DNA from 3 places in the Pseudarthrobacter sp. TE3704 genome. Region 2 is predicted to be linked to each of the others. Evidence: predicted binding sites of a transcription regulator. Region 2 holds the regulator's gene; each other region holds the start of a gene.
What was found. The regulator HrcA, encoded in region 2, represses chaperone genes, less so after heat shock. The targets are predictions, from matches to a motif close to TTNGCACTCGNNNNNNNCGAGTGCNAA.
Positions count from the first base shown of each region.

Region 1 (5,630 bases), on a different contig from region 2:
TCCCTCCGGGCTCGCCGAAATGAATGCCATGTACCGGGAACTGGACCGCCAGCTCACCCAGCTGGGCGAGGCCCTGAAGCACACGGAAGCGGGCGGCGCACTGTCCCGCGTCCGCTATGAAGAGCTCATGGAGCGCCTCGAGCGCCTGGTGGCGGACACGGACACGCTCAAGACCCTGCCGGAACGCACGCTCCTGGTGGAGAACATGCGCGAGCACGGGCTGGGGGAGCTCCTGGCCGACCTCGCCGAACGGGAAGTTCCCGCGGGTTCCGTGGCAGCGGAGCTGGAACTGGCCTGGTGGCAGTCGGCCCTCGAAGCGATGATCAGCGGCGATGACTACCTGGCGATGTCCGACGGCGATGCCCTCCGGCAACTGGAAGCCGAGTACCGGCTGGCCGACAACGCGCACATTGCCAGCGGCGCCGCACGTCTTCGCTGGGACCTCGCAGAGCGGTGGCGGGCAGCGATCGCGGACCAGCCCCGCCAGGCCGACCTCCTGCGCAGCCTGCTCAAGGACGGCCGGGTGTCCCTGCCGGCACTGACGGCACAGGCGCCTGATCTGATCGGGACCCTGGTTCCCGTGTGGTCCGTGAGTCCCTACCTGATGACCGGACTGCTTCCGGCCGAACAGCATTTTGACGCCGTCGTCATCCTCGACGCCGAAGCCACCTCGCTGCAGGCCGTCCTGCCGTCCATCGCCCGCGCCCGCCAGGTGATCGCCTTCGGCGACTCCCGGATTGCGAGCCCCCGCACCTTCACCGTGGGCGTGGAACGGCTGGCCCCGGGGGAGTCGGCGCACCACCGTGTTGAGAGCGCGTTCACTGCCCTGTCGGCCGTGCTGCCGGTGTGGCGGCTGAACTTCGTCTACCGCGCGGTGGACGAGGACCTGGTCCTGCAGCTGAGCAAGAACTTTTACGACGGCGGCCTGCGCCGGTTGCCGGAGGGCCAGTCCGCCACAGGGCTGGACCGGTCCCTGCTGGTGGAATACCTGCCGGACGGAACAGGGCTGCCCAGTGCAGACCACGAAGGCGTCGAGTCCGTGGTTGCAGAAGTCAACCGTGTTGTGGAGCTGGTCTTCGAACACGCACGGCTGCGGCCGCGTACCTCCCTCGCCGTGGTGACTGCCAGCCTGCGGCACGCCGCCCGGATCGGTGAGTCCATCCGCCTTCAGCTGCCCAACCATCCGGGCCTCGCGGGATTCTTCGGCGCCGGCCCCGAGTCCTTCCGGGTCGTCGACCTGGAACGGGCGCAGGGCCTGGTGCGGGACCATGTCATTTTCTCGCCGGGCTTTGGCCGGACCCCGCACGGGCGTGCCCTGCACAGCTTCGGGCCGCTCTCGGCCGAGGGTGGTCGCGAAAAGTTTGCCTTGGCCATGACCCGTGCCCGGCGCTCCATGCATGTCCTGACGTGCTTCCGTCCGGAGGACTTGGACCACACCCGGCTGACGCACGGAGCCGTGGACCTGTACGCGCTCCTAAACCGGGAGATCTCGGGAAACACCGATCTCGGCACTCCCGCATCGCGCGCCGCCGCCAGCGAGCAGGCCCTTGGCGCAGACCCGCTGGTTGCGGATCTGGGGGACCGCCTGCGTGCACGCGGTGCACGGGTGTGGCACCAGTACGACGGCGCCATTGATGTGGTGGCAGCCGCTGATCCACTTAACACCATGGGCCAGGACGACGCCGACCTCCCGTGGCCGGTGGCCATTGAGTCCGACGGCACCGAACAGTACCGCACCATGAGTGTCCGGGAGCGGAGCCGGCTGCGGCCGCAGCTGCTGGAGCGCCTGGGCTGGCGGTACATGCCGCTGTGGACCATTGAGGTGTTCACCGATCCGTCAGCCTGCGCAGACCGCATCGCAGGGTACCTGGGCCTGGAAAAGATGGCGCTTCCATCGCGGCCGGCGTCTGTCGGTTTCCTTGACGACGACGTTGATCAGGCGCTCAATGATATTGACGCCGCCCAGCCCGCCCCGGTTTCGTATGTAAGGCATTCCACCCGCCCGGCTTCGGGACGCCGGGCCGGCGACACGGGCGACGTCCAGGTTGGGCAGCCTGGCGGCGGGCACGCCGGGGTTGAGCCCGGCGAGGGTGAGCCGGTGCAGGGTGAAACGGTGCAGGGCGGAACGGGCAGCAGCAAGGAGGCGGGCCACATGGCCAGTGAAGAGAAGAACAACAGCGCTGCCGACGGCGGGCCGGCATCGGCTGACACCGCGGCTGCTCCGGCTCCCGGGTCCGCGCAGGGTGGTACCGAAGGAATCCTGCCCAGGACGGCGTCGGAAGACGATCCCCGCGCCTGGGGCGACCGCGAGGATGACCACGATGCCTGGCTGAAGGAACAGAAGCCGCCGCACTGGGGCTGACGCCGAGCGGTAGCTCTGGAGCGGGTTTATGCGGCCGGTCAGGGAGGTCCCACCAGGACGAAAAACAGTTTGCCCTGGGTTGACGCCCCGGCGAGCCGGGCTGCCTGTGCTGCATCGGCGGCCACCACAATCAGGCCGTCGGTCTCCTGGGTTCCGAGCCACTGCCCGCCCTGCCCGCCCTGGCCGCCCTTTGTGGACGTCCACAGCACCGGCACACCGGATGCAAGGACTTCCGAAGGTTCCTGCTGGTCGAAGCCGTTCGCTGCTGTCAGCACCACGTTGACCAGCTGGCCGGGGGACACCAGCTGGATGGACGAGGGATCGGCCATCCTCAAGGGAACGGCTGCTGAGCCCGGCGCGCTGCCCGTCAGCAGGCCGGGACCCACCAGCTGGGCATCCGTCAGCAACTGGCCCTTGCGCAGCGGAGCTGCCAGTTGTTTCCCGGCCGCCTCGGCCTGGTCGCGGAGGAACCCGTCCGCCAGCATGCCCGGCGGCACCTGTACTTCAGCAAGGTCTGCCGCCGCCATGGCTGACCCGGCAGGCAGGTCCCGGGCGGCAGCCAGTGCGGTCACGGTGTAAACCGGTGCCGGAGTCAGCTGGTGGACCGTGAGTGCTGCCGCCGCGCACAGAAGCAGTGCGACGGCAAGGCGCCGGTTGCGGCTCAGCCATCCAGCGAGTCTCGCAGCCGGGCGGCTGGTCCCGGAACGGCCGGACGAACGGGGCCTCCGGTTGCGGTGGAGGAACCCGGGGGTGTCCCGGCGGGCGCGAAGCGGATGTGCAGGCATGACCCCACGCTAAGGGCGCCGGGAAAGCAAACGACAGCGGCCCCGCGCCTATGTGGACAACGTCCGAAGGGGACGTCCAGTCACAAGGCGCGGGGCCGCCGTCGACATGGCGGACGCTGAATCAGCTGGCGGCAGCCGCCGGAACGGAGGCCGCGGGGGCAGCTGCGGGAGCGGGTGCGGTGGACGCAGGCGCCGCGGGAGCTGCCGACACCGTGCTGCCCTTGGAATCGCGGGAGTCGGTGCGGTAAAAGCCCGAGCCCTTGAACACGACGCCCACGCTGTTGAACTTCTTGCGCAGGGTGCCCTCGCACTCGGGGCACGACGTCAATGAGCTGTCCGAGAAAGACTGGACAATATCGAAGGCATGGCCGCAATCCTTGCAGGCGTAAGCATATGTTGGCACTGGTGCTCCTCCTCTTGGGCAAACGAGAGGTCCCGTGCTGCCACCTGGTAATCCATTAGCAGTCGCAGGGCCTGAGTGCTAATTCTATCATCCTCCGGCGCCCCCGCCACCTGGGCTTACACTCCGCTGGCGAGCGACCTGAGCCCGGACGGTGCCAGCACGGCGGGTACGGGACGGTCGAACTCTTCAGCGGGAATGTGCCCGGCCGGAAGCAGTTCATCGTCGTAGATAACAGCGGCGAGCGGAATTTCCTTCCCGGCGGTCGCAAGGTGACCAAGGAACTTGTCATAGTAGCCGCCGCCCTGGCCCACCCTGTTGCCTTCAAGATCCACCGCGGTTGCCGGGATGAACAGTGCCGCCGCTTCGCCCGCCACGTCGGGTCCGTGCCGGGGCCCGGCAGGTTCCAGGATGGGCGCATACTTGCTGCGCTCAAACGCAGCTTCCGGGCTCCAGAAAACCCAGCTGAGTTCCCTGCCGGGTTCGCAGACGGGAAGCAGGACCTTGTGGCCGTTACCGTGCAGGGCGGTGATCAGGGGAAGGGTGGGCGGTTCCACGCCGATGCCCAGGTACACGCAGAACGTGGCCGGCTTCCCGCCGGACAGGGATTCAGCCCACGCAGCACCATGGACGGCGAGGGCAGCCCCGGCGGCCTCCAGGCCGGCGGGAGTCAGTGTTGCCCTCCGCCGCCGGTGCTCTGTGCGGATGCCGTCCTTGGCGGCAGCGTCGAAGGCGTGCCTCGTGTTCGTCTTTTCCGGCATGGTGCATGTCCTCCCTTGCCCGCCGTTCGGCGGTTTCCGTGGCGCCCCCAGGCAGGTGGCGGCCCGTCCTTTGATTACTGAATGCTTGACGCTGACGTTAGATTAGTCCGGTGAGTACCAGTAACCCGAGAGTTCGCAAAGCCGTCATCCCCGCTGCCGGGCTGGGTACCAGGTTCCTTCCTGCCACCAAGGCCATGCCCAAGGAAATGCTTCCCGTAGTGGACAAGCCTGCCATCCAATACGTGGTTGAGGAAGCCGTCCACGTGGGTCTCAACGATGTCCTGATGATCACGGGACGGAACAAGAGGGCGCTGGAGGACCACTTTGACCGCGTCCCCGCACTGGAGTCCACGCTGGCGGACAAGGGTGACAACGAAAAGCTCGCGTCCATTCAGGCGGCCAGCAACCTCGGTGACATCCACTATGTGCGCCAGGGCGACCCCAATGGCCTGGGCCACGCAGTGCTTCGCGCCAAGCAGCATGTTGGCGACGAGGCATTCGCCGTCCTTTTGGGCGACGACCTCATCGATGCCCGGGATGAACTGCTCAGCACCATGATCGACGTGCAGGCCAAAACCGGGGGCTCCGTCGTGGCGCTTATCGAAGTGGAACCCTCACAGATCAGCGCCTACGGCTGCGCTGATATCCAGGAGATCGACGGCGAAGGGTACGTGCGGATCAACCGCCTGGTGGAGAAGCCCACCCCCGACGAAGCACCGTCCAACCTGGCCGTGATTGGCCGTTACGTGCTGCACCAGGCCGTCTTCGAAGTCCTTGAGCGCACCGGTCCGGGGCGTGGCGGCGAGATCCAGCTGACGGACGCGCTGCAGGAACTGGCCACCGGTGACGGTGAAGGCCACGGCGTCTACGGCGTGGTGTTCCGCGGGCGCCGGTACGATACAGGCGACAAGCTGAGCTACCTGAAAGCGTGCGTCCAGCTCGCCATCGACAGTGACGATCTGGGCCCTGGCCTGCGGGAGTGGCTGCCGGGCTTCATCAGCGGCCTTTCCAAGTAGCACCATGCGCCTTGGCCCTATCTGGCCCGTAACCCTGGAATGTGGCGACCTGGTCCTGCGCCCCATCCGGTACCGGGACAAAAAAGAGTGGACTGAAGTCCGTTCCCGCAACACGGAGTGGCTGGCGCCGTGGGAAGCGTCCAACCCGGACCCGCGGGGAGGCCTGCCGGACTACCGGCAGATGGTGCGCTCCCTGAACGCGCAGGCGGCCCAGGCCACTGCGCTGCCGTTCGTCATTACCGAGCGCGTGCCAGGCAGCAGGAACCCGGCCATCATCGGCCAGCTGACCGTCTCGTCCATCGTGTG
Region 1 covers NZ_JBWCCJ010000004.1:182,196-187,825, reverse strand. Annotated here, with positions in the region: gene ACZ9BC_RS11950 (AAA family ATPase) at 1-2,362, shown strand, start outside; gene ACZ9BC_RS11945 (RcpC/CpaB family pilus assembly protein) at 2,401-3,147, opposite strand; gene ACZ9BC_RS11940 (FmdB family zinc ribbon protein) at 3,269-3,550, opposite strand; gene ACZ9BC_RS11935 (5-formyltetrahydrofolate cyclo-ligase) at 3,667-4,308, opposite strand; gene galU (UTP--glucose-1-phosphate uridylyltransferase GalU) at 4,419-5,324, shown strand; gene ACZ9BC_RS11925 (GNAT family N-acetyltransferase) at 5,329-5,630, shown strand, end outside.
Region 1: the regulator HrcA is predicted to act here: its motif matches at 3,606-3,632, upstream of ACZ9BC_RS11940 (FmdB family zinc ribbon protein).

Region 2 (5,630 bases):
ACATACGGACTACGTGGCCTTTGACCACATCCAGCTGGGAGCCCTGATGACGCGGACCGCGGGCCTTGTTGCGCCCGTCTGGATTATTGGCCCCCAGGAAAACGTGGAAGTGGGCGGCGGCAGCGTCAAGATCACCGGGCGCAGCACAACGGCAGGCGGCAAGCTCCGCTGGCAGATCCTCCAGTCCAGGGACAACGGCGCCAAGGAGCCGTTCCTCACGGGCGAGACCACCGCGTCTGCTGAACAGGGACAGGCCGGGGTGTTCACCCTGGCGTTAAACCTGCCGCCAGGTGACTACGAGCTGCGGGTGTCCCAGGCGGGCACGGGCGACCAGCCGGACCAGTACGAGGACACCCGGGCCTTTAAGGTGCGGTAGCCTTCCAGCGGCCCAGGATGTCGCTGGCAAGGACGACGGCGGCAGGCCCGGCCGTTGATGAGCGCAGGACGTGGTGGCCCAGGAGTGCTGTCACGGCGCCCTTGTCACAGAGTTTCGTGACTTCCCGGGGGCTGATGCCGCCTTCCGGCCCCACGATCAGGAGGACTTCCCGGGGCACCGCTCCCCCCGCGCCATCCCATGCTTCGAGGACGTTTCGAAGTGGCCGCACGGCGTCCTCATGAAGGATGACCGCCAGGCCGGCCGCTTCCACCACCCCGGACAGGGCGGCTGTGTCGACGGCGGGCCGGACCTCGGGAACCCAGGCCCGGCGCGCCTGCTTGGCCGCCGCGCTCACGACAGACTGCCATTTGGCATGGGCTTTAGCGGCCCGGTCACCTTTCCAGCGCACGATGGAACGCTCGGACTGCCAGGGAATGACGGCGTCGATTCCGAGCTCTGTCGCCGTTTCGATGGCCAACTCGTCCCGGTCGCCCTTCGCAAGCGCCTGGACCAGGACCAGCCGGACATCGGGGCGGTCTTCGACAGCCACCGACGTGCACTCGACCTCCAGAGCCGCGGAAGAAGCCGCGGTGACGCGTCCGCTCATCCGTGTGCCGGCACCGTCCACGATGTCCACAGCTTCACCGGGTGACAGCCGTTTAACCGCAACAGCGTGCCTGGCTTCGGCTCCTTCCAGGATGAACCGTGTTGCGGGCGCGACGCCGTCCAGGGACCCGGCGGGAGTGAAGAAGACGGGGTTGCTCACCGCTACAGGTTACCGAGGCGGTCCCGGAGTTTGGCGAACATGCCGCCGCTGGCAGCGAGTTTGCCCTCGGTGATCTGCTCGCCGCGCATCTTGGCGAGCTGCCGCAGCAGGTCCTCCTGGGCGGCATCCAGCTTTGCGGGGGTCTCAACCTGCAGGTGCACCTTCAGGTCGCCGCGGCCGTAGCCGCGCAGGTGGGTAACGCCGAGGCCGCGGAGGGTGATGATCTCACCGGACTGCGTTCCGGGCTTGACGTCGATTTCCTGGGTCCCGTCGAAGGTCTCAAGGCTTACCTCTGTACCCAGCGCTGCGGCTGTCATGGGGATGTTCAGCGTGGCGTGGAGGTCGTCTCCGTCGCGGACGTAGGTGGCGTCGTTGTTGACGCGGATTTCCACGTAAAGGTCACCGGAGGGTCCGCCGGCGGGCCCGGCCTCGCCCTGGCCCGAGAGCTGGATCCGGGTGCCGGTGGCCACGCCGGCGGGAACCTTGATGGTCAGGGACCGGCGGCTCCGGATCCGTCCCTGGCCGCTGCATTCGTTGCAGGGGTCCTTGATGACGGTGCCGAAGCCTTCGCAGCTGCCGCAGGGCGCAGCCGTCATGACCTGGCCCAGGATGGAGCGAACGGCCCGCTGGACCTGGCCGCTGCCTCCGCAGATGTCACACCGTTCGGGGTGGGTGCCGGGCCGGCAGCATGATCCCTCGCAGGTGGGGCAGGTGACCGCGGTGTCCACTTCGAGTTTCTTGTTGACGCCGAACACCGCATCGCGGAGGTCGATCCGGACACTGATGAGGGCGTCCTGGCCGCGGCGGACACGGGAGGCAGGCCCGGTGGAGCCGCCGGCGCCAAAGAACGTGTCAAAGATGTCCTGGAACGCGAAGCCCTGGCCGGCGTAGCTGCCGCCGCCGAATCCGTTGTCCGTACCGTTTTCGTTGCCGGTGGTGTCATAGACGCGCCGCTTTTGGGGGTCGGAAAGGACCTCGTACGCGTGGGTTACTGCCTTGAAGCGGTCTGCGGCGTCCTCACCCGGGTTAACGTCCGGGTGCAGGGTCCGGGCCAGTTTTCGGTAGGCCTTCTTGATTTCTTCGCCGGTGGCCTCCGGTGAGACTCCAAGGACGTCATAGTGGCTGCTCAAAGTTCGTATCTCTTCCTTGTTGTACTGCCTGCATGCGGGGTGCCCTGCCCGTGGTTCCGGCGGCCTAAGCGCCGGGACCGCCGGTCAGGGTCCCAGGATCCGGGAAAGGTAACGGGCAACAGCCCTGACGGCGGCCATGGTGGTGGGATAGTCCATGCGCGTCGGCCCCAGCACGCCAATCTTGGCCGTGCTGTCCGGGCCATATCCCGTGGCCACGACAGACGCCTCTGAAAGGCCGTCGTAGGGGTTCTCGCGGCCGATGCTGACGGCCACGCCGCGGTGGTCCTGCGCCATCTCGCTCAAGAGCCGCAGCATGACCACCTGCTCCTCAAGGGCTTCCAGGACGGGGCCGATGCTGAGCGGGAAATCGACGTTGGACCGTGCAAGGTTCGCCGTTCCCGCCATCACCATCCGGTCCTCACGGCTGCTGTGCGCCAGCACCTCCAGCCCGTGGGCCAACGCCTGAGCGGCCGGCCTCTGGCTGGGACTGACGGCCGACACCACGGCCGGAAGTGACTGGGCCAGCTGGCCGAGCGGCGTTCCTGAAAGGGAACCCAGGAACCGGGTCCGCAAGGCGGCCAGGGCGTCGTCCCCCATGTCCTGCCCGACGTCGATGACCCGCTGTTCCACTTTGCCGCTGTTCGCGATCAGCACCACCAGCACCTTGCGGGGAGCAAGCAGGACGAATTCGATGTGCCGGATCAGGGCACGGCTCAGGTGCGGATACTGGACCACCGCCACCTGGTTGGTGAGCTGCGACAGCAGGCGGACCGTCCGGTCCAGGACATCGTCGAGGTCGTCCGAGCCCTCGAGCAACGACTGGATGGCCCGGCGCTCGGCCTGCGACAGGGGTTTGACGGCCGAAATCTGGTCGACGAACAGACGGTAGCCCTTGTCGGTGGGAATCCGGCCCGCGCTGGTGTGCGGGGCGGTGATCAGGCCCTCGTCCTCCAGCGCCGCCATATCGTTGCGGATTGTCGCACTGGAGACGCCGAGATGATGCCTCTCGACCAGGGCCTTGGATCCCACCGGCTCGCGGGAGTGGACGTAGTCCTCCACGATGGCCCGCAGTACTTCCAGCTTGCGTGGCTCGCTCACACTCCACCTCCATCCAGGGTCAGGGCGGCCGTGCCGCCCGCACCGTGCCACCACCAGGGTTAGCACTCGACATGCCTAAGTGCTAACAGTCTATTATGCCCCGGGCCGTTGTTAGCATTGGTACCGCTCCGGGCGAAATTCCGGTGGCACTGATCTAGCGCTAGGCGGAGTCGATCCATGGATTACCAGAACTGGGGGCCCCGGGACATGTCCGCGCCCGTCCGGACCCAATTGCCCGAAGTGCCCGTTGAGCGCGGCATGGTGCTGGAGGACGTCCAGTCCGGTTGGGTCGGCGCCGTCACCCGGGTGGAAAAGTCCGGTGGGATGCACGTGGTGGTCCTCGAGGACCGCCGCGGGAAGTCACGGACCTTCCGGCTGGGTTTCGGCTTCCTCCTCGAAGGCCGCGCAATCCGCCTCATGCCCCCAGCACCCCGTCCGGCCACGGCCGGCCCCGCCGCCGGAAGGACAGCCTCCGGCTCGGTGCGGGTTGCCGGCCATCGCGCACAGGTAGCCAAGGCAAGCCGCATCTGGGTGGAGGGAAAGCACGACGCCGAACTGGTGGAAAAAGTGTGGGGAGACGACCTTCGGGTGGAGGGCATCGTCGTCGAACCCCTGCACGGCATTGACGACCTGGCCGGCGCAGTGGCCGACTTCCGGCCCGGACCGGGACGGCGCCTGGGCGTGCTCGTGGACCACCTTGTGCCGGACTCCAAGGAGTCGCGCATCGCTGATGCCGTCATGGCGTCTCCCGGCGCGGCGGGGAACGTGCTCATCGTGGGCCATCCCTACGTGGACGTGTGGCAGGCCATCCGGCCCGCTGTCCTCGGCATCGAGAAGTGGCCCGTTGTGCCACGGGGGCAGGACTGGAAGACCGGGATCCTGGCCGCTTTCGGCTGGCCCCACGCCACGAAGGAAGACATCGGGCTGGGATGGCAGAAGCTGTTGGGGGCTGTCCGCAGCTATGCAGACCTGGAAGCATCCCTGCTGGGGCGGGTTGAGGAAGTGATCGACTTCCTCACTGTTCCTTGATTGGGCAGCCAGCACCCGGATAGCCAGTATTCTTGGTACTGCGGTGCCTGCGAAAAAGGGGCAGGCACCGCACCCAACCACCGGCATCCGCACCATTTGCACTCTCGAAGGAACAGACTGTGTCAGAAAACGCACGTGATCACAGGGACAGCCAGGGCGGCGCGGGCCGCTCGGAATACCACGGCGTCCCGGCGAATGCGCTGCCCCTGACGGCGGGCGAGGACCGGCAGTGGGCCACGCTGGCGCACTTTGGCGGGATCCTCGGCTGCGTTCCTGCGCTGCTGATCTTCCTCATTTTCAGGGACCGGGGCCCGTTCACCGCCCAGGAGTCCAAGGAAGCCCTCAACTTCAGCCTCCCGCCCACCATCGCGGCCGTGGTGGCCAATATCCTGGTTTTCATCCCCGTAATCGGCAACATTTTTGCCGTGATCGCGACCCTCATCTGGATCGCCCTCACCTGCTTCTCCGTGGCCGCCGGGATCCACGTCAACCGCGGCCAGCCGCACCGCTACCCGTACAACCTTCGCTGGATCAAGTAACCGCAACACGGGGTCACTCCCTGCCCAACAACCACGCGCTTTTGGGCCGGGAGTGACCCGTGTTGGTTTAGCGGATTACTCGGGAAGGATGCGGCGGACCACGGCGTCAGCCAGCAGGCGTCCCTTGAGGGTGAGGACCAGTTTCCCCCGGAACGCCGCGGCCGGGTCCACCAGGCCGTCGGCAATCAGCCCGGCAATCTCATGCCGACCCACGGCGCTCAGGGCGGCCACCTCAAGCCCGGCCTGAAGGCGGGCTTCGAGCATGACGCGCTCGATGTTCCGGGTTTCCAGGTCCAAGGTTTCCCTGCCCGCGGCCGGGGACAGGCCCTGGGCCAGGCGGCCGGCGTAGGCAGTGGGGTGCTTGACGTTCCACCAGCGGACACCGCCCATGTGGGAGTGCGCGCCGGGGCCGATCCCCCACCAGTCGTCCCCGCGCCAATAGGCGAGGTTGTGGCGGCAGGCATGGTCCGGGGTACGGGCCCAGTTGCTGACTTCGTACCAGCCCAGCCCGGCTTTGGTGATCAGCTCATCGGCGAGCTCGTACTTGTCCGCATGGTCGTCGTCGTCAATCCCGGGAACCTCACCACGGCGGATCTGGGCGGCCAGCTTGGTGCCGTCCTCGATGATCAGCGCGTAGGCGCTGATGTGGTCCGGACCGTACGACAACGCCGTGTCCAGTGTGTGGCGCCAGT
Region 2 covers NZ_JBWCCJ010000002.1:344,075-349,704, forward strand. Annotated here, with positions in the region: gene ACZ9BC_RS05560 (GerMN domain-containing protein) at 1-376, shown strand, start outside; gene ACZ9BC_RS05565 (16S rRNA (uracil(1498)-N(3))-methyltransferase) at 363-1,142, opposite strand; gene dnaJ (molecular chaperone DnaJ) at 1,145-2,272, opposite strand; gene hrcA (heat-inducible transcriptional repressor HrcA) at 2,357-3,370, opposite strand; gene ACZ9BC_RS05580 (DUF3097 domain-containing protein) at 3,548-4,399, shown strand; gene ACZ9BC_RS05585 (DUF4870 domain-containing protein) at 4,519-4,938, shown strand; gene hemW (radical SAM family heme chaperone HemW) at 5,014-5,630, opposite strand, start outside.

Region 3 (5,630 bases), on a different contig from region 2:
GGTGATGGGCGGCCCCTGGACCTACGACGGCGGACATGACTTCGCGATGCAGGGCAACGATAAGGATTTCTATGACGAGCTGGAAGCGGGCTTGGGTGCCGGCATCGTCGGCCGGGGCATGTATGACGCCGCAGGGGCATGGGGAGGAACCAACCCGTTCGGCGGCCCGCTGTTCGTGCTCACCCACCGGGTACAGGACCAGCCGGCGGCGGCGTCCGGGTTCACTTTCGTGTCAGGGCTGGATGAAGCCCTGGCGCGGGCGATTGAGGCGGCAGGGGACAAAGACGTATCGATCGGCGGCGGCGCGGACGTGATCCGGCAGGCGCTTGCCGCCGGAAGGGTGGACGAACTGGTGCTCTCGACGGCACCGGTGATCCTCGGCGCCGGCAAGCGCCTGTTCGACGGCTTCAGCCACGACATCAACCTCGGCATCATCAAGACCGTCAGCTCGGCGTTCGCCACGCACGTGCGCTACGCAGTCAAGAAGTAAAGGAGACACAAAAACCGGCCCAGCAGATGCTGGACCGGTCTTTGTGCGGGTTACACAGAGGCTGCAGCTCAGTGGCTGTGGCCTGCGTGCTCGTCTTCCTCAGCGGGCTTTTCCACAACCAGGGTCTCGGTGGTGAGAACCAGGGCAGCGATGGAGGCTGCGTTGCGGAGGGCTGCACGGGTGACCTTGACGGGGTCGATGACGCCGGCAGCGATCAGGTCCTCGTACTCGCCCGACTTGGCGTTGAAGCCGTTGTTGGTTTCGAGTTCGGCAACCTTGGCGGTGATGACGTAGCCGTCGAAGCCTGCGTTCTGGGCGATCCAGCGCAGCGGCTGGACCAGCGCGCGGCGGACGATGCCCACTGCAGCGGCGGCGTCGCCTTCGAGTGCCTTGACGGCCGGGTCCTCGTCGAGGGCCTTCAGCGCGTGGATCAGGGCGGAACCGCCACCGGCCACGATGCCCTCTTCGAGGGCGGCGCGGGTGGAGGAAACAGCATCTTCGATGCGGTGCTTCTTTTCCTTCAGCTCAACCTCGGTGGCTGCGCCAACCTTGATGACACCGATGCCGCCGGCCAGCTTGGCCAGGCGCTCCTGGAGCTTTTCGCGGTCCCAGTCGGAGTCGGTGCGGGTCAGCTCGGCACGGAGCTGGGCAACGCGTGCAGCAACGTCCTCGGCAGCGCCGGCGCCGTCCACGATGGTGGTGTTGTCCTTGGTGACCGTGATGCGGCGGGCGGTACCCAGCACCTCAAGGCCAACGGAGTCCAGGCTCAGGCCCAGTTCCGGGGAAACAACCTGCGCACCGGTGAGGGTGGCGATGTCCTGCAGCATGGCCTTGCGGCGGTCGCCGAAGCCCGGAGCCTTGACGGCCACCACGTTGAGGGTGCCGCGGATGCGGTTGACGATCAGCGTGGACAGGGCCTCGCCGTCGACGTCCTCGGCGATGATGAACAGCGGCTTGGAGCTCTGCAGCGCCTTCTCCAGCAGCGGCAGGAATTCCTGGATCGAGGAGATCTTGCCCTGGTTGATCAGGATGAGGGCGTCCTCGAGGACTGCTTCCTGGCGTTCCGCGTCGGTGACGAAGTACGGGGACAGGTAGCCCTTGTCGAACTGCATGCCCTCGGTGAGGACCAGTTCGGTCTGCGTGGTGGAGGATTCCTCGATGGTGATCACACCATCCTTGCCCACCTTACCGAAGGCCTCGGCCAGGAGCTCGCCGATCTCATCGCTCTGCGCCGAGATGGCCGCAACGTTGGCAACCTGGGTGCCTTCAACGGGACGGGCATTCTCCAGCAGGCGTGCAGCGACGGCTTCGACGGAAACCTCGATGCCGCGCTTGATCTGGCCGGGAGCAGCGCCGGCAGCTACGTTGCGCAGGCCTTCCTTGACCAGCGCCTGGGCCAGGACCGTGGCGGTGGTGGTGCCGTCGCCGGCAACATCGTTGGTCTTGGTGGCTACTTCCTTGGCCAGCTGTGCGCCAAGGTTTTCGTACGGGTCGTCCAGCTCGACTTCGCGGGCGATGGTGACGCCGTCGTTCGTGATGGTGGGCGCGCCCCACTTCTTGTCCAGGACAACGTTGCGGCCGCGGGGGCCGAGCGTCACCTTGACGGTGTTGGCGAGCTTGTCGATGCCGGCTTCAAGAGACCGGCGGGCAGCGTCGTTAAACGCAAGCTGCTTTGCCATGGTTTTGTCCTTTCAAGACAGAACCCCGCGCAGCTGACCAGCAGAGAGCATGACCAGCGGCACGGGGATCCGGAGAGTTACTTTACGACGATCGCCAGGACGTCGCGGGCGGACAGCACGAGGTACTCGGTGCCGCCGGTCTTGACTTCGGTTCCGCCGTACTTGGAGTAGATGACGACGTCGCCGACGGCTACGTCGACAGGAACGCGGTTGCCATCCTCAAAGCGGCCGGGGCCAACTGCAACAACTTCGCCTTCCTGCGGCTTCTCCTGTGCGGAGTCCGGGATGACCAGGCCGGAAGCCGTGGTCTGCTCGGCTTCGAGCGGGCGGACAACAATACGATCCTCAAGAGGCTTAATAGAGACCGACACTCGGACCTCTCCTTTTCGTCAGCAAATTCGTGGACTGGAAAGCTTTCCGCCCTGGCTGGCAAACCGTCGTCGCGGTGCCGGCAGCAGCCTGGCTGGCAGCTCTTCATGTGTTAGCACCCTCCTAGGGAGAGTGCTAATGAAGACTCTATGTGCGGGTTAGCACTCGGTCAAGGCGAGTGCCAGCGTTTCGTCATCCGCGTACACGGCGGCGTGTACATTGAAGCGGTGCGAGCCGCTGTATACCTGATCCTTGCGAACCTGTTCTGGGCCGGAAACTTCGTGGTGGGCCAAGCCGCGATGCAGACCATGGAGCCGTTGCAGCTGACCTTCTGGCGTTGGGCCCTGGCCGCGGTGCCGCTGCTCCTGCTGGCGCAGGCCGTTGACCGGCCGGACTGGCGCGCCGTGCTGCGCCGCTGGCCGGTACTGCTGCTGCTGAGCGCTCTGGGCATGAGCGGCTACACCCTGCTGCTGTACAGCGCACTGCAGCACACGTCGGCCCTGAACGCTTCCCTGGTGACGGCGGCCAACCCCGCCTTGATCATGGTGCTGGCCGTGGTCCTGCTCAAGGACCGGCCGCGCCCGGCGAGCTGGCTGGGCATCGCGCTGGGCCTGGCCGGCGTGCTGATGGTTTTGACAGGCGGCGACGTGGCCCGCCTGCTGACCTTTTCCATCAACACCGGAGAGCTGCTGATTGTGGCAGCCATCACCGTCTGGGGTTTCTACACGATCGTCGCCAGGCGGCTTGCCCTCCCCGCCATTACCGCAACGGCCGTGCAGGTGGCAATGGCGGCCGTGGTCCTGGCACCCATCGCGGCAGCAACCGGGGCCGGACTGCCGTCCACTCCGGCCGAAGGCTGGTCCCTGGCGTTCATCGCCCTGTTCCCCTCGCTGGGCTCCTACCTGCTGTGGAACCTGGCACTCAAGCGGACCTCTGCGGCCAATGCCGGCAACTACCTGAACCTGATTGCCGTCTTCACCGCCATCATCACCGTGCTGCTGGGCCAGCCCATCACCACGGCGCAGGTGTTGGGCGGGCTCCTGGTGATATCAGGGGTCCTGCTGACCAGCGCCGGCCAGCGGCCTCAGCGTCCCAGGTCGTCGAAGTCCACGTCCTCGCCGCCGTCGGAATCCCGCATCCCCTGATTCCTGCCGCGGTAGAGCACCACGGCCGCAACGGCGGCAGCGAGCAGGGACGCCACCAGGAACACGATGCTTCCCGCCCGTGCACCGGCATACAACCCGCGGATGTCGCTGGCTTCCTGGGTGTCGTCCTGAATGTCGTTGCCCCCCACGGAATAGACGGTGGCGTTGAAGGTATCCAGGAAGAAAATGATCACCAGCAGCGCGATGCACACCACTGCCACCAGAGAAGCCCCAATGAGGGCGGGACGGGCATACCTGGCGGGGCCCCGGTCCGTGGGTTGCTGTTCTCCGGACTGCTGGGGGCCTGCGCTGTCTTCCATGCTTTCAACACTATCGGCATAGCGCCGGGCCCTCCTCCACTAGGCTGGAACCCATGCCCCACGCTCCCCAGGACCAGATCGCACCGCTGCTCACCCCGGAAGGCTGGGAGCTGCTGGCGTCCCTGGGTCCCTACCAGGAGGACTCCTCCTTCGAGCTCAATTCGGCCCTCCGGAAGGCCGGCCACTCCCCAGACCTGGTCTCCGCCGTCCTGACCCAGTCCAGGCTCCGCACCAAGGCCGAAGCAAAATTTGGGGAGTTTTCCCGGCAGATGCTCTTCACACAGGCAGGCCTGGAACAGGCCACCCGCCTGAACGTGGCGGCCCGGCATGCGCAGCGGTTCGCCGGCGCGGGGGTCAGCCATGTGGCGGACCTGGGCTGCGGGCTGGGTGCTGATTCGCTCGCCCTGGCGTCCCTTGACGTGACCGTCACCGCCGTCGAAATGGATGAGACCACGGCCGCCTGCGCCACCGTGAACCTCATCCCGTTCCCGAACGCCACGGTGGTCCATGCGGACGCCACCGCGGTTCCGCTGGACGGCATCGACGGCGTCTGGCTGGACCCCGCCCGCCGGGTCACCTCCACGTCAGGCACCAAGCGCATCTGGGATCCTGAAGCCTTTTCGCCTCCGCTGTCCTTCGTCGAAGCCCTGGCCGCGTCCGGCAAGGCCGTGGGGGTGAAGATGGGGCCCGGCATGCCGCATGACTCCGTCCCGCACAACTGCGAGGCACAGTGGGTCTCGGTGGCCGGCGACGTCACCGAGGTGGCATTGTGGTTCAACGCCGTGCGGCGGCCCGGAGTCCGCCGCGCAGCCCTGGTGCTTGGGCCCAGCGGCGCCGCCGAGCTGACCAGCGGCGAGGACTTCGGGGCCGGGCCGGAAGCACCGGTGGGTCCCGTGGAAGGCTACCTGTACGAACCCGACGGCGCGGTCATCCGCGCAGGGCTCGTGGCCGACGTCGCGCTTGAGCTCGGTGGCCACCTGGTGGATGAGCACATCGCCTACATCTGCGCCCCCGCCCTTGTGGACACCCCGTTCGCGCGGGCATACGAGGTGCTGGACGTGATGCCGTACAACGTCAAGGCGCTCAAGGCGTGGGTGAAGGCCGAAGGCATCACGGTGCTGGACATCAAGAAACGCGGCACCGCCGTCACTCCCGAGGAACTCCGGAAGCAGCTCCTGCCCGGCGGGAAAAACCCTGCGAAAAAGGGTGGCACCAAAACCGCCACCCTGGTCCTCACCCGCATCGGGGAAGACAGAGTGGCCATCGTGGTGGGACCCGTTACTGCGGTTTAAGGCCGTTACTGCGCCCGCATGAACTCCTCGGCCGCGCGCACCTGCTCAGGGCTTGGCCGCACTCCGGTGTACAGGACGAACTGTTCCAGCGCCTGGATGGTGGCCACCTCCGCACCGGTGATCACCGGCTTTCCGGCGGCGCGGGCGGCCCGGATCAGCGGGGTTTCGGCGGGCAGTGCCACCACGTCGAAAACGAGCCGCGCGGCGTCAATGGCCTCGGCCGGGAAGGACAGCGCGTCCGCTTCCGTCCCGCCGGCCATCCCCACGGGGGTGACGTTGATGATCACGTCCGCCGTGCCGCCGTCGAGCGCTGCACGCCACTGGAACCCGTACTG
Region 3 covers NZ_JBWCCJ010000004.1:211,443-217,072, forward strand. Annotated here, with positions in the region: gene ACZ9BC_RS12050 (dihydrofolate reductase family protein) at 1-490, shown strand, start outside; gene groL (chaperonin GroEL) at 559-2,169, opposite strand; gene groES (co-chaperone GroES) at 2,247-2,540, opposite strand; gene ACZ9BC_RS12065 (DMT family transporter) at 2,766-3,683, shown strand; gene ACZ9BC_RS12070 (hypothetical protein) at 3,623-4,003, opposite strand; gene ACZ9BC_RS12075 (THUMP-like domain-containing protein) at 4,057-5,295, shown strand; gene ACZ9BC_RS12080 (shikimate 5-dehydrogenase) at 5,301-5,630, opposite strand, start outside.
Region 3: the regulator HrcA is predicted to act here: its motif matches at 2,697-2,723, upstream of groES (co-chaperone GroES).